Regions from separate parts of the Aestuariirhabdus litorea genome, predicted to be linked through region 3. Evidence: predicted binding sites of a transcription regulator. Region 3 holds the regulator's gene; each other region holds the start of a gene.
What was found. The regulator sigma-54, encoded in region 3, starts transcription at its own class of promoters, with help from an activator protein. The targets are predictions, from matches to a motif close to TGGCACNNNNNTTGCTNT.

Region 1: a site for sigma-54 is predicted at 2,361-2,378, ahead of nifL (nitrogen fixation negative regulator NifL). Genes of this name have one in related genera too.
Region 2: a site for sigma-54 is predicted at 2,198-2,215, ahead of D0544_RS01855 (pilin). Genes of this name have one in related genera too.

The regions. Positions count from the first base shown of each region.
Region 1 covers NZ_QWEZ01000002.1:788,051-792,534, reverse strand. The annotation lists gene rsxC (electron transport complex subunit RsxC) at 1-947, opposite strand, end outside; gene D0544_RS13725 (RnfABCDGE type electron transport complex subunit B) at 944-1,486, opposite strand; gene rsxA (electron transport complex subunit RsxA) at 1,500-2,081, opposite strand; gene nifL (nitrogen fixation negative regulator NifL) at 2,427-3,938, shown strand; gene nifA (nif-specific transcriptional activator NifA) at 3,949-4,484, shown strand, end outside.
Region 2 covers NZ_QWEZ01000001.1:375,189-379,672, forward strand. The annotation lists gene pilB (type IV-A pilus assembly ATPase PilB) at 170-1,873, opposite strand; gene D0544_RS01855 (pilin) at 2,289-2,759, shown strand; gene D0544_RS01860 (pilin) at 2,828-3,277, shown strand; gene D0544_RS01865 (hypothetical protein) at 3,287-4,484, shown strand, end outside.
Region 3 covers NZ_QWEZ01000001.1:195,781-200,264, reverse strand. The annotation lists gene lptC (LPS export ABC transporter periplasmic protein LptC) at 1-295, shown strand, start outside; gene lptA (lipopolysaccharide transport periplasmic protein LptA) at 282-791, shown strand; gene lptB (LPS export ABC transporter ATP-binding protein) at 800-1,525, shown strand; gene D0544_RS00940 (RNA polymerase factor sigma-54) at 1,638-3,176, shown strand; gene hpf (ribosome hibernation-promoting factor, HPF/YfiA family) at 3,301-3,588, shown strand; gene ptsN (PTS IIA-like nitrogen regulatory protein PtsN) at 3,598-4,053, shown strand; gene rapZ (RNase adapter RapZ) at 4,186-4,484, shown strand, end outside.

The DNA.
Region 1 (4,484 bases), on a different contig from region 3:
CAGTAGGCCAGCAGCTCCTCCACCAGGGTGCCCAGGGGCACCTCCAGATTGGCCGGCCGCGGTACCGCGCCGCCGCCCACAGTGACGATGCGCGACACCAGGGGTTTGCCATCCACCAGCGCCTCGTACACCGCATAGGCGGTGGCCACGTTGTGCATCACCACGCCCAGGTCGGTGGCGTGGCCGCCGGCGGGGATCTCGCGCCCCAGCACCGACTGGATCATCTGTTTCTGTGACCCCTGGGGGTAGCGGGTGGGGACCGACAGGGTAGTGATCTGTGGCTGCTCGCGGCACAACGTCCGCAACGTGGCCAGCGCCTCCTCCTTGTTATCCTCCACCAGGATCAGCGCACGCCGCGCCTCCAGGCAGCGCAGCATCAGTGCCACCCCGGTGACGATCTGCTGGCCCCGCTCGCGCATCAGGCGGTCGTCGCAGGTGAGGTAGGGCTCGCACTCGCCGCCGTTGATGATCAGGGTATCCACCCCATGCTGGCGGGCCAGGTCGAGCTTGACCGCCGAGGGGAAGGTAGCACCCCCCATCCCCACGATACCGGCCTGGCGGATGCGCAGGGCCAACTCGGCGGGGCTGAGACCGAAGGGGTCTTCCGCGGGTACCCGCCAGGGGGTCTGGTGGGCGCTCACCTCGATGACCGCCGTGGTCACCGGTAGCGCCGCCGGGTGGGGGGAGGCGAACTCGCTCACCTCCACCACGGTGCCATCGGCGGGGGCATGCACCGGCGCCGACAGCCACTCCACACTGCCGCCGATCAGTTCACCGCGTTTGACCGGCTGGCCGGGCCGCACCTGCGCCACCGCCGGCTCGCCGATGTGCTGCTGCAGCGGCACATAGAGGCGGCGCGGCAGCGGCAGGCGGATGATCGGCAGCTGCTCGGTACGCTCCTTGCGGGCGTGGGGGTGAACACCGCCGCGAAAGCCAAACAGCTTCATGGTTTCGCCTCCGCCAGGGGTGCCGGCTTGGGCCACTGCCAGCTCGACAGGGTGGGCCGCGGCGCCTGCAGTTCGATCCCCAGGGTGGGGCAGATATCCACGCACTTGTTGCAACCGGTGCAGGCCTCGCTCACCACGCTGTGGAGCTGCTTGGGCGCGCCGATAATGGCGTCGGTGGGGCAGGCCTTGAAACAGCGGGTGCAGCCGATGCACTGCTCGTCCAGCACGATCGCCACCCGCGGCCCACTGTCGGCCAACGCCGACAGGTCAAGCGCCACCCCCAGCTTCTGCGCCAGCGCCTCCGCCAGCGGCTGGCCACCGGGGGGGCAGAGAGTCACCGGCGCCGTGCCCTCGGCCAACGCCCGCGCACCGGCGGGGCAGCCGGGAAAGCCGCACTGACCGCAGTTGGTACCGGGCAATAGTGCCTCCAGCTCCTGCACGATCTCCGGCTCCTCCACCCGCAGGTGGATCGCCGCCACCCCCAGCAGGTAGCCCAGTGCGGACCCCAGCAGGGCCAGTGACATCACCGCCGTAAACATCGGCAACTCCTCCCTAATGAACCGGCAGGCCGGCGAAGCCCATAAAGGCCATCGACAGCAGCCCGGCGACAATAAAGGCGATCGGCACCCCCGCGAAGGCGGCCGGTACCTCGGCAAACTCGAGGCGCTCGCGCAGCCCGGCGAAGATCACCATCACCAGGCTGAACCCCAGCGCCGACCCCATGCCGAACATCAGGCTCTGGGTGAAACTCTTGTGCTCCTGCACATTGAGCAGGGCCACCCCCAGCACTGCGCAATTGGTGGTGATCAGGGGCAGGAAGATCCCCAGCAACTGGTAGAGCAGCGGGCTGCTCTTGCGCACCAGCATCTCGGTAAACTGCACCACCGCCGCGATCACCAGGATGAAGGAGAGAATGCGCAGGAAACCGATCCCCAGGGGGGTGAGGATCAACTCCTCGATCGCCCAGCTGGCCGCGGCGGCGAGGGTGAGAACGAAGGTGGTGGCCATCCCCATACCGATGGCGGTATCGAGCTTGCCCGACACCCCCATAAAGGGACACAGCCCCAGGAACTTCACCAGGACGACGTTGTTGACCAACGCGGTCCCCAAAATCAGTAGCAGGTACTCGGACACAGGCCTCTCCAAAACGGTGCACGCACGCTTGCAGTGCACAGGGACCATTGCAGCCCCTGTGCCAGCCCGGACCCACACCCCTTGAAAGCAGCCAACCTCTTGAATTCATTGATTTTTGAAAAAATCGCCTCGCCATCTTCCGGTAGCCGTGGGCTGTTGGCTTCCCCACACAGCTGCCTCACATGGGTGCGCTTTGTCGCAAAACCTACAAACCCACAAACCCCCTGTGGATACTGGCGTGGCAGGGGTTGGCGGCGATTCCAGTCCCCCATTGCAGCATGGCGCGGTAGTTGCAGGCGCCCATAACCATTAACCGCCTTGTCACGAATCCAACAGGGGTGCCCCATGAGCAAAGCGCAGGTTTTCGACAGCCGGGAGGCGACTCGCCTACCCTCCGGGGTCTACTTCCAGACCGTGGACCAGTCGCCGGTTGCGATCACCATCACCGACCCCGAATCCCGCATTCTTTACACCAATGCGGCCTTTACCCAGGTCACCGGCTACGAGGCGGGGGATGTGCGCGGCCAGCACACCCGCATCCTCTCTGCCGGCAAAACCCCCGCCTGCCTCTACGGTGAACTCTGGAGCACCCTCACCCGCCAGCAGGTGTGGAGTGGCCGGCTGGTCAACCGGCGCAAGGACGACAGCATTTACCTGGCCGAGCTCACCATCACCCCGGTGATCGACAGCGAGGGCAACACCACCCACTACCTGGGGATGCATCGTGACATCACCCGCCTGCAGAAGCTGAGCCAGGAGCTGGAGAACCAACGCACCCTCACCGACTCCATCGTGCGCGGCAGCCCGGTGGCCACCCTGCTGCTGGACAACGAGGGGCGGGTCCGTTTCGAGAACCCCGCCCTCGAGCAGCTCTGCCTGACCCTCGGCTGCGACAGCGAACAGCTGCTGGTGCTGCTGAGCCGGCGCCTGGGCCTCGACTACCGCCAGTGCGGTGATTTCACCGACCTCGAAGTGCGCTGCGACATCCCCGGCATCGGCACCCCCCGCTGGCTTAGCTGCTCCGGCTCCAGCCTGCGGCTGTGGCAGAGCGACGACAGTTTTCACCATGAGCAGGGGCACGACTGCCTGCTGCTCACCGTCAACGACATCACCGATCTCAAGATCCAGCAGGAGGAGGTGCGCATCAACGCGCTGATGGCGCGGCTGGCCGAAAACGAGCTGGTGCACAGCATGCGCGAGGCCCTCAACGGCGCCATCTTCCAGCTGCAGCGCCCCCTCAATGTGACCGGCGCCGCCGCTGCCCTGCAGAAGCGGCGCAACGGCGACAAAGACCCGCTGCACCAGGCGCTGCACGAGGTGCTGGAGTCCTGCCAGCTGGCGATCGACACCCTCAGCCAGGCCTTGCCGCCCCAGCCCCCCATCCACAAGATGCCCCTCAACCTCAACGAGCTGCTGCGCGAGGTGCTGTCGCTCTACACCGAGCGCCTGCTGAGCGAGGGGGTGGTGGTGGACTGGAAACCCTGCAACAGCCTGCCCAGCGTGCTGGGGGACGAGATCTCGTTGTGCAACCTGTTCAAGCAGCTGCTGGACAACGCCCTCACCGCCATGGCCCACGCCCACACCCGCGACCGCGAACTGCGCATCTGCAGCCAGCGCCTCGAGGATGCGGTGCGGGTGACCATCGCCGACAACGGCCCGGGCATCGACGACACCCTGCGCAACAAGGTGTTCCAACCCTTTTTTACCACCTACCAGGAGGATGGCAACCGCAGCGGAATGGGGTTGGTACTGGTGCAGGATGTCGCCAACGAGCATGGAGTCTCCATCGATATCGACCAGAGCACGGGTGGAGGGTGCCAGTTCTCCCTCACCTTCCCGGCCCTGGCGGGACACTGAGGAGTTGCGGGTGAACGACGTTGAATACCCCCCTGGAAAACAACCCGGTCGCGAGCAGCGCCTGAGCGTACAGCTCGACACCCTCTACCGGGTGAGCGAAGTGCTCAACCACTCCCTCGACCTCAACAGTATCCTCAAGCAGGTGCTGGAGGTTCTGCACCTGCGCGCCAATATGTCCCACGGCATGGCGGCACTGCTCGACCCCGCCAGCGGTGAGCTGCTGCTGAGCGCGGTACACGCCCCGGGTGCCTCCCTGCCCCCCACCATCAGCTACCGCGAGGGAGAGGGGCTGACCGGGCGTATCCTCAAGAGCGGCGAACCCCTGGTGGCCTCGCGGCTGGCGGACGAGCCCCAGTTCCTCGACCGCCTCGGGCTCTACAACACCACCCTGCCCTTTATCGGCGTGCCCATCTTTGCCGGCAACGACAGTCCGGTGGGGGTGCTGGCGGCGCAGCCCCCTGCTGAGGGGCGCGCGATGCTGGAGGAGCGGGTGCAGCTGATGGAGATGATCGCCAACCTGATGGGCAACAGCGTGCGCCTGGCCTG
Region 2 (4,484 bases), 180 kb from region 3:
GATGTTGGGCGCCTGCGCTCTTTGTTATCGGGTAGCTTAGCAGGCGGATCAACGAATTCCCTGAGTGTAACCTACTTTTTTGACCGGATTGTACCGGCAACGGCCTGGTTTATGTTGTATCTGCCAACTGGGTCATGATCGCTAGCGCCGCTGCCAGGGAGGCGGCCGTTTACTCCTTGGTAACCCGGTTAACCTCCTCCAGACTGGTGACCCCCTGCAGCGCCTTCAGCAAGCCAGAGGTACGGAGGTCTTTGAAACCTTCCTTTTTAGCCTGCTCGGCAATCTGTATGGCGTTACCCTCCTCCATGATGATGCGGGAGAGACCGGGGGTGATCTTGACCACCTCATAGATGCCCACCCGTCCCTTGTAGCCCTTATTGCAGGAGTCGCAGCCGTGCTCGCTGGGGCCATAGATCTCTGCACTTTTGGCCTGCTCTTCGGTAAAGCCCTCTTCGATCAGGGTGTGCTCCGGAATGTCGACCCTGACCTTGCACTTGCTGCACAGACGGCGTCCAAGGCGCTGGGCGATGATCAGGTTGACAGAAGTGGCGATGTTAAAGGCGGGAACCCCCATGTTGATCAGGCGGGTGAGTGTTTCCGGGGCGCTGTTGGTGTGCAGGGTCGACATCACCATATGGCCAGTCTGGGCCGCTTTGATGGCGATGTTGGCGGTCTCCAGGTCCCGGATCTCCCCCACCATGATGATGTCCGGATCCTGGCGCAGGAAGGCACGGAGGGCGTTACTGAAGTCCATGCCCCGCTTGGTCGAGACGTTGACCTGGTTGATCCCCTCTAGGTTGATCTCGACCGGGTCCTCCGCGGTGGAGATATTCACCTCAGGTGTATTGAGGATATTCAGGCCGGTATAGAGGGAGACGGTTTTACCGCTACCGGTGGGGCCGGTGACGAGGATCATCCCCTGGGGCTGCGACAGGCAGTCCATATAGAGCTTCTTCTGGTCCTCTTCGTACCCCAGCGCGTCAATACCCATCTGCGCGCTGGTGGGGTCGAGGATACGGAGCACTACTTTTTCGCCCCAGAGGGTAGGTAGGGTATTGACCCGGAAGTCGATCGCCTTGGTCTTGGAGATCTTCATCTTGATGCGCCCATCCTGGGGAACCCGTTTTTCGGCGATATCCATGCCGGACATGATCTTGAGGCGCGAGGCAAGGCGGGGGGCCAGCTGGATAGGGGGACGCGCCACCTCATGAAGCATGCCATCGGTGCGAAAACGCACCCGGTAGGAGCGCTCGTAGGGTTCAAAGTGCAGGTCCGATGAGCCCCCCTTGATGGCGCTGAGGAGCATCTTGTTAACAAATTTTACTACCGGTGCATCGTCGGCATCAGATCCTGTTTCCTCCTCCTTATCATCGGTGACCGCCGATACATCGAGCCCCTCGAGCTCTTCATCTTCGAGGTCACCAAGGGAGGTGTCGCTGGCGTCGAGGAACTTCTCGATGGCGCGGGCGAGTTTGTCCTCCTCCACCAGGATGGCGTCGACGGTGAGGCCGGTGTTAAAGCGGATCTCGTCGAGGGCGACCAGGTTAGTGGGGTCGGCCACGGCCACAAAGAGTCGGGTGCCGCGTTTAAACAGCGGCAGGGTGTGGTGTTTGCGGATAAGCTTTTCGTCCACCAGTGCCTTGGGCAGCATATCGGGCGCGAAGGCGGTCACGTCGAACAGGGGGGAGCCGAATTCGTCCGAGGCGACGCGGGCAATATCGGCCGCCGACACCGTATTGGATTGCACCAGGTGGGTAACAAAGGGGATCTTCTGCTTGGATGCCTGCTGGTAAGCGGCGCTCGCGATAGACTCTTCCAGTAGGTTATCGTCGACCAGCCGCTTGGCCAGTCCGGTGAGAATAATGTTTGCCATAAGTGAGAAACGTCGCCAGTGCTTTCCTTTGGAGATCAATCATATAGCCTAGACCTTTTCAAGTATAGCGTGAAGCCCGGCGGCGATGTATCACTGTGCTGGACGCAGGGCTCTTGCTATTAATGAAGGGGCGTTAAGCGCATAGTGGTCAAATGTGTCAGCCTTTTTGGGGCAGTGGGTGACAAAATTGGTCACCTATCAAACCTGTGAGCCGAGGCTTGAGATGTTAGAGTTAGGCCACTCAAAGGTCTTTTTCGCTGGAAGCTGCCAAGAAATGTGAGCCAGTCCCTTTCCTGAGTCTGTTTGAGTGCGCTGGGCATGGACTGGCACACCCCTTGCTGTTAAGTTCGCCGAGAGTAACAAGTTTGTTGCTAATCACACTGAATTAATTTTGAACACACGTGGAGTATTCACCATGAAATCAGTACAAAAAGGTTTTACCCTGATCGAATTGATGATCGTAGTAGCGATCATCGGTATTCTGGCGGCCGTCGCCATCCCTGCTTACCAGGACTACATCGCCCGCTCGCAGGTGACTGAGGCGGTTAACTTGACTGCAGGCCTGAAAGCGCCGTCGGCTGAATTTTTCCAGAACACCAATACGGTTCCTTCCCTGGATGATTTGGGTGCTACCGTATCAGGCAAGTACGTAGCTGACTTGACTATTCACAACCTGAGCGGCGCTGCTACTACTGGCGCATTTGCAATCGAGGCGGTCATGAGGTCTTCAGGCGTTAACGGAAACATCATCAGCGACTCTTTCATCATTGAAACTAGCGATAGTGGTTCAACTTGGACCTGCGTGGCAGCCGATATTACTGCAACCCCCAAGTTGGGTGATACTGTTCTGATTGATCCTTCTTACCTGCCCAGTGCTTGTAAGTAATCCTGTGGTTTGCTTGAAGTAGTTTAAAAAAGGGGCGCATGCGCCCCTTTTTTGTAAGGGAGCGGTCCATGGATACCACACATCAAAACGGCTTTACTCTTATTGAGTTAATGATCGTCGTCGCGATTATCGGAATACTCGCGTCGGTCGCTATCCCTGCGTATCAAAGTTACGTAGCCCGAGCCCAGGTCAGTGAGGCAATTCTGTTGGCTGGCGGTGTTCGGGTCCAGGTAGCTGAGAGGGCTCAATCCCAGGGCGTTGCACCTGTGATGGGAGACCTGAACGTGACGCCCAGTGGCAAGTACGTGCAAAGTATTACTATTTTCAGTCTAAGCACTAATCAAATAGTGATTCAGGCCGCTTTTCGTACAACGGGGGTAAACGGAAGCATTGCCAGCAAAACCCTGGCGTTCGCTACACCCGACGGTGGCCAGCTATGGCAGTGTGGTAACGGGGGGGCTCTATCCGATACCTACACCACGCTGGACGACACCTATCTCCCTGTATCCTGCAAATAGTTTTTATATATGACAAGAAGTCCCTTTCAGCCCGGCTTTCTGGGCCTTTTTTTTGCTCTTGCCCCTGTTCTTGCCGCCACGCTGCTGCTCTATTGGGGCGGGCTCTCCGGCACGGTTGTACTGGACGACCGTCATATTATTGATGGTCTAAGGGCGATAGACACGGGCACCTCGTTGCAGGACTATCTTTTGAAGGGGGTCGGTGAGCTAAATCGACCGATTGCCTATCTGACCTTCTATTGGCAGCGCGATCTGGTTGAGCCGACCCTTTGGTCCTTTAAAGTGGTGAACCTCTTTCTGCATCTCGCGAACGTCGTTCTTGTCTTCGCGCTTTTGTACCAGTTGATCAGGCATACGCGCTATAAACCCCAAAAGTTATGGCTGGCAACAGGGGCAACGGCGATCTGGGCCTTATCGCCATTGCAAGTCTCCACGGTCCTCTATATGGTCCAGCGAATGACGGAGCTGTCAGCGCTTTTTGTCCTAGCTGCGCTGCTCTGCTGGTATCAGGGCCGTTTCCCCAGTAAGGCGCAATACCGACGGTTAGCCTGGCTGTATCTGGGTTTTGGTATCTGTATGCTACTTGCGCTGCTGAGTAAGGAGAGTGCGATTACCGGATGCGTAATGGTCTTGGTGCTGGATGCAACTTTACTTGGGAAAGAATCCAAGGATCGCACTTACAGGATCTGGCGGTGGCTGGCGATCTATTTACCGTTGATGCTTGTGGCACTTTATTTCTTTATAAAATGGAAAAGCATTGCCACGTATGGAGGGCGGGAGTTTACCCTTGAGGAGAGGCTGCTGACCCAACCCCGCATCCTCTTCGACTACATTGCCAAGTTTGTTGCTCCCCGGTGGGGGGGGTATGGGCTGTTTTATAATGAGTATCCTTTTTCTAGATCGCTGACCGATCCACTTACTACGTTGATAGCCGTAACCGCCATAGCCGTAGGTGCGGGCGTGGCTATCTGGAAGAGAACGGCCTGGCCAATCGCCAGCTTTGCTGTGCTGTTTTTTTTAGCGGGACATTTAGTCGAGTCAACTTTTATACCCTTGGAGCTCTATTTTGAGCACCGGAACTATCTGCCTACGGTGGCGATAGCCTTGTTACTGGCAACGGCGGTAGGACAGATAGTACAGCGAGTGCACAGAAAGCCACTATTGGTGTTAGTGTGCCTTTCCACCGCTATTTGGTTGGTGGCCATGG
Region 3 (4,484 bases):
ACAGGGCGAGCGCCACATCAGCGCCAGTAATGGAAAGCTCCTGCCCGGCAGTAAGGACCTGGAGCTGTGGGACGAGGTGCTGATAGTGGCGCGAGCCAGGGACGGCAGTGAACAGGGACGCCTTGATACTGATTTCATCACTCTATACTCTGGTCAGGAACTGGCATCAACCAGCCGTCCGGTTATAATCACCACCCCCCAGAGCGTCACCCGAGCGGTCGGGTTAAACGCCCACCTTGACCAGAATCGCGTTCAGCTGTTATCCAATGTCAGAGGCACCTATGAAGTTCAATAGCTCCCTGCTCCTTACCCTGGCCACCAGCGTGCTGTTCAGTGCATCCGCCTGGGCATTGCCAGAGGATCGCGGGCAGCCGATCCGCATCAAGGCCGACTCTGCGGATATCAACGAGGGCATGGGACGTGCGGTATACAGCGGTAATGTGACCATGGACCAGGGCTCCATTCACATCAGCGGCGACAAAATCACCGTATTCACCACGGATGGAACCGTTACCCGTATGGTTGCCGAGGGGAGTCCGGCCCACTACCGGGAAAAGCCCGCTGCCGACAAAGAGATCATCAAGGCCTATGGCCACACCATCGACTACGCCATCGCTCGAGAGCAGGTGACCCTGCAACACAATGCACAGCTGCTGCAGGAGGGCAACTCCTTCAGCGGAGACACCATCCATTACAATACGGTCACCCAGACGGTGAGCGCCCAGAGCAGCGACCGCGCTGACACCGGCGGTCGTGTCGAGATGATTATCCAGCCCAAGAGCAAGCAGTAACGCGACCCATGGCGACCCTAAAAGCACTCCATCTGGCGAAAAGCTACCGCGGAAGAAAGGTGGTCGAGGACATCTCGGTCAGCATCAGCAGCAACCAGATTGTCGGGCTGCTGGGCCCCAACGGGGCTGGCAAAACCACCAGCTTCTACATGATCGTCGGCCTGGTTAACGCGGATGACGGCCAGATCCTGATCGACGGCGAGGACATCACCCGCCTGCCCATGCACGGGCGCGCCCGCAAGGGGATCGGCTATCTCACCCAGGAAGCCTCCATCTTTCGCAAGCTCAGCGTCACCCAGAACATCCTCGCCATCCTGGAGACCCGCAAGGATCTCAACCGTAAACAGCGACTGGAGAAACTGGAGGAGCTGCTGCAGGAGTTCCATATCACCCATATTCGCAACAGCACAGGTATCAGCCTCTCCGGTGGTGAGCGGCGCCGGGTCGAGATCGCCCGCGCACTGGCCATGGAACCCGCCTTTATCCTGCTGGATGAGCCCTTCGCCGGCGTTGACCCTATCTCGGTCAACGACATCAAGGAGGTGGTTCGCCACCTGCGCAACATAGGTATAGGGGTCCTGATTACTGACCACAACGTACGCGAAACCCTGGACATCTGTGAGTTGGCTTATATCGTCAGCGAGGGCAAGATCATTGCCGAGGGCGATCCCGAAACCGTGATGAACAACCAGAAGGTCAAGGATGTCTACCTAGGACATCAGTTCCGCATATAGGCATTGGGCCCCGTTCAGCCCTATAATGGGCCATGCAAGAATTTTGCCGTGACCAACAGAGCGGCCCTCCTCAAGAAGACAGGCAGATTATGGACCGGACACTCTTTTATCTATGAAACCATCCTTAGTCCTGAAAATGGGCCAGCAGCTGACCATGACCCCTCAGCTGCAGCAAGCCATCAAGCTCCTTCAACTGTCTACCCTGGACCTGCAACAGGAGGTTCAGCAAGCCCTTGAGTCCAACCCCATGCTGGAAGCCGAAGAGGGCTCAGACAGCGAATCCTCATCCGATCACGACCAAAGTGGCGACAATAACGAGTTTGACAGCGCTACCGATTACAACACCCTGAGCGAGGGTGAACAGCGCAAGCAGGAGCAGCAGAGCGTCGACAGCGCCAACAACGAAAATGAGGTGATGTCCGACGACTGGCAGGACAACATCCCAGAGGACCTCCCGGTGGACACCGCCTGGGATGACGTTTACCAGTCCAGCCTGCCCCCCTCTTCCGGCTCCGGTGGAGGGGACAATGACGACTACAACCCGGCCGCACGTGCCAGTACCACCGAGTCACTGCAATCGCACCTGGAGTGGCAACTCAACCTCACCCCGATGTCCGATACGGACCGGGCGATCGCCGTCACCATTATTGACGCGCTCACCGAAGATGGTTACCTCAGCTGCAGCTGCGAAGAGCTGCTGGAGGGGATCGAGGAGGAGCTGGAGATTGAGCTCGATGAGGTGGAAGCCGTACTGCGCCGCATCCAGCAATTTGACCCGGTGGGGGTGGCCGCACGCTCCCTTACCGAATGTTTGCTGATCCAGCTTGCGCAACTCCCCGAGAGCACACCCCACCTGGGTTCGGCGCGACTGGTGGTGGAAAAGTACATCAATCTTCTGGGCACCCACGATTATGCCCAGCTGATGCGCAAATCCCGACTCAAGGAGGCCGACCTTAAGGCCGCCATTGAGTTGATCCAGACCCTGAACCCCAAGCCCGGGGACAGCATCCAGAGTAGTGAACCGGAGTACGTTATTCCCGATGTCACGGTCAAGAAGGTCAATGGCCGCTGGACCGTTGAGCTCAACCCTGACGCCGTACCTCGGGTGCGAATCAACTCCGGGTACGCCTCACTGGTGAAACGTGCCGACAACAGCGCAGACAACACCTACCTCAAAAACCACCTGCAGGAGGCGCGCTGGTTTCTCAAAAGCCTGCAGAGCCGGAACGAAACCCTGATGAAGGTGGCCACCCAGATCGTGGAGCACCAACGGGGGTTCCTGGAATATGGCGACGAGGCGATGAAGCCCCTGGTCTTGCATGACATCGCCGAAGCGGTCAGCATGCACGAATCGACCATTTCACGGGTGACGACGCAAAAATACATGCACACCCCGCGGGGTATTTTTGAGCTTAAGTATTTCTTCTCCAGCCACGTCAGCACCGCCAGTGGTGGGGAGTGCTCATCGACCGCCATTCGGGCCATCATCAAAAAGCTGGTGGCGGCAGAGAACCCGAAAAAACCATTGAGTGACAGTAAAATAGCCGGCCTGCTCGCCGAGCAGGGGATCAAGGTCGCACGGCGCACCATCGCCAAGTACCGTGAATCCCTTTCAATCGCACCTTCTAACGAAAGAAAACGTCTGGTATAGGTTATATTGATTGACGGCAACATAGAGATATCGAGCCTCGGATATGATCGGTAACAGAGGCAAACGCATGAGTCCATCGCACGATGGGTTCAGTATCACGTAAAACAGATCAGGAGAAAGACGCATGCAAATCAATATCAGTGGACATCATGTTGATGTAACCGAGGCATTGCGTGAATATGTAGCAACCAAAGTTGACCGCCTGGAGCGCCATTTTGACACCATCACCAGCGTCAACGTTACCCTCAGCATCGAGAAAGAGGGCCAAAAGGCGGAAGCCAACCTCCATGTACGTGGCGCTGACATTCATGCCACTTCCGTTCATCAAGACATGTATGCCGCCATTGATATGCTGGCCGACAAGCTCGACCGCCAGCTAATGAAACATAAGGAAAAGAGTCTAGCCCGCTAACCCTTGGCCATGAACCTCATATCCCTCCTTAGCCCCGACCGCAGCCTCTGTGCTGCGGAAGGCGGCAGCAAAAAACGCGTATTAGAAACCCTCGCCGAAGCCCTTTCCCACTCGGGACAGGAGATTTCAGCGGGAGAGCTGTTTAACGGGCTGATTGAGCGGGAACGCCTCGGCAGTACCGGGTTCGGTAAGGGGATCGCTATCCCCCATTGTCGTCTCGAGTCCTGCACCGAAGCGATTGCCGCACTGCTCAAGCTTTCCGACGGGGTCGACTTCGATGCCATGGACGACCAACCGGTGGATATCATCTTTGCGCTGGTCGTACCCAATGAGGCCACCAGTGAGCACCTGGCGATTTTGCAGGAACTGGCTGGCCGTCTCGACAACGCCAGCTACCGGAACCGCCTGCGCACGGCGAAAACCAGCAGCGAACTCTACCAGATGGCCATTGCCCCCCTCGACTGACCCTCAAACCACAGACCGTACCCAACACAACTGATATACTGACTGCGCAGAGCCCTTAAGGAAGAATCTCCCCTGACATTCCTACCCCACTCCAGGGGTATCATGCAGGGAGCAGCGAGCGAAGTAGCCAACATGCGACTAGTCATTATCAGTGGACGATCCGGATCCGGTAAGAGTAGTGCCCTCCATGTGCTGGAGGATCAGGGCTTTTATTGTGTCGACAACATGCCCGCCGGGCTGCTGGGCTCGCTGGCCGAAGAGATCTCCCGGGAGCAGGCGCTCAGGAACGCCGCCGTCAGTATCGACGCGCGCAATATGCACGCCGACCTCAAGCGCTTCCCCCAAATCCTTACCCAGCTCACAGAGAGCGGCGTACAGTGCGAAGTGATCTACCTGGATGCGGACCCCGCAACCCTCCTCAAGCGCTTCAG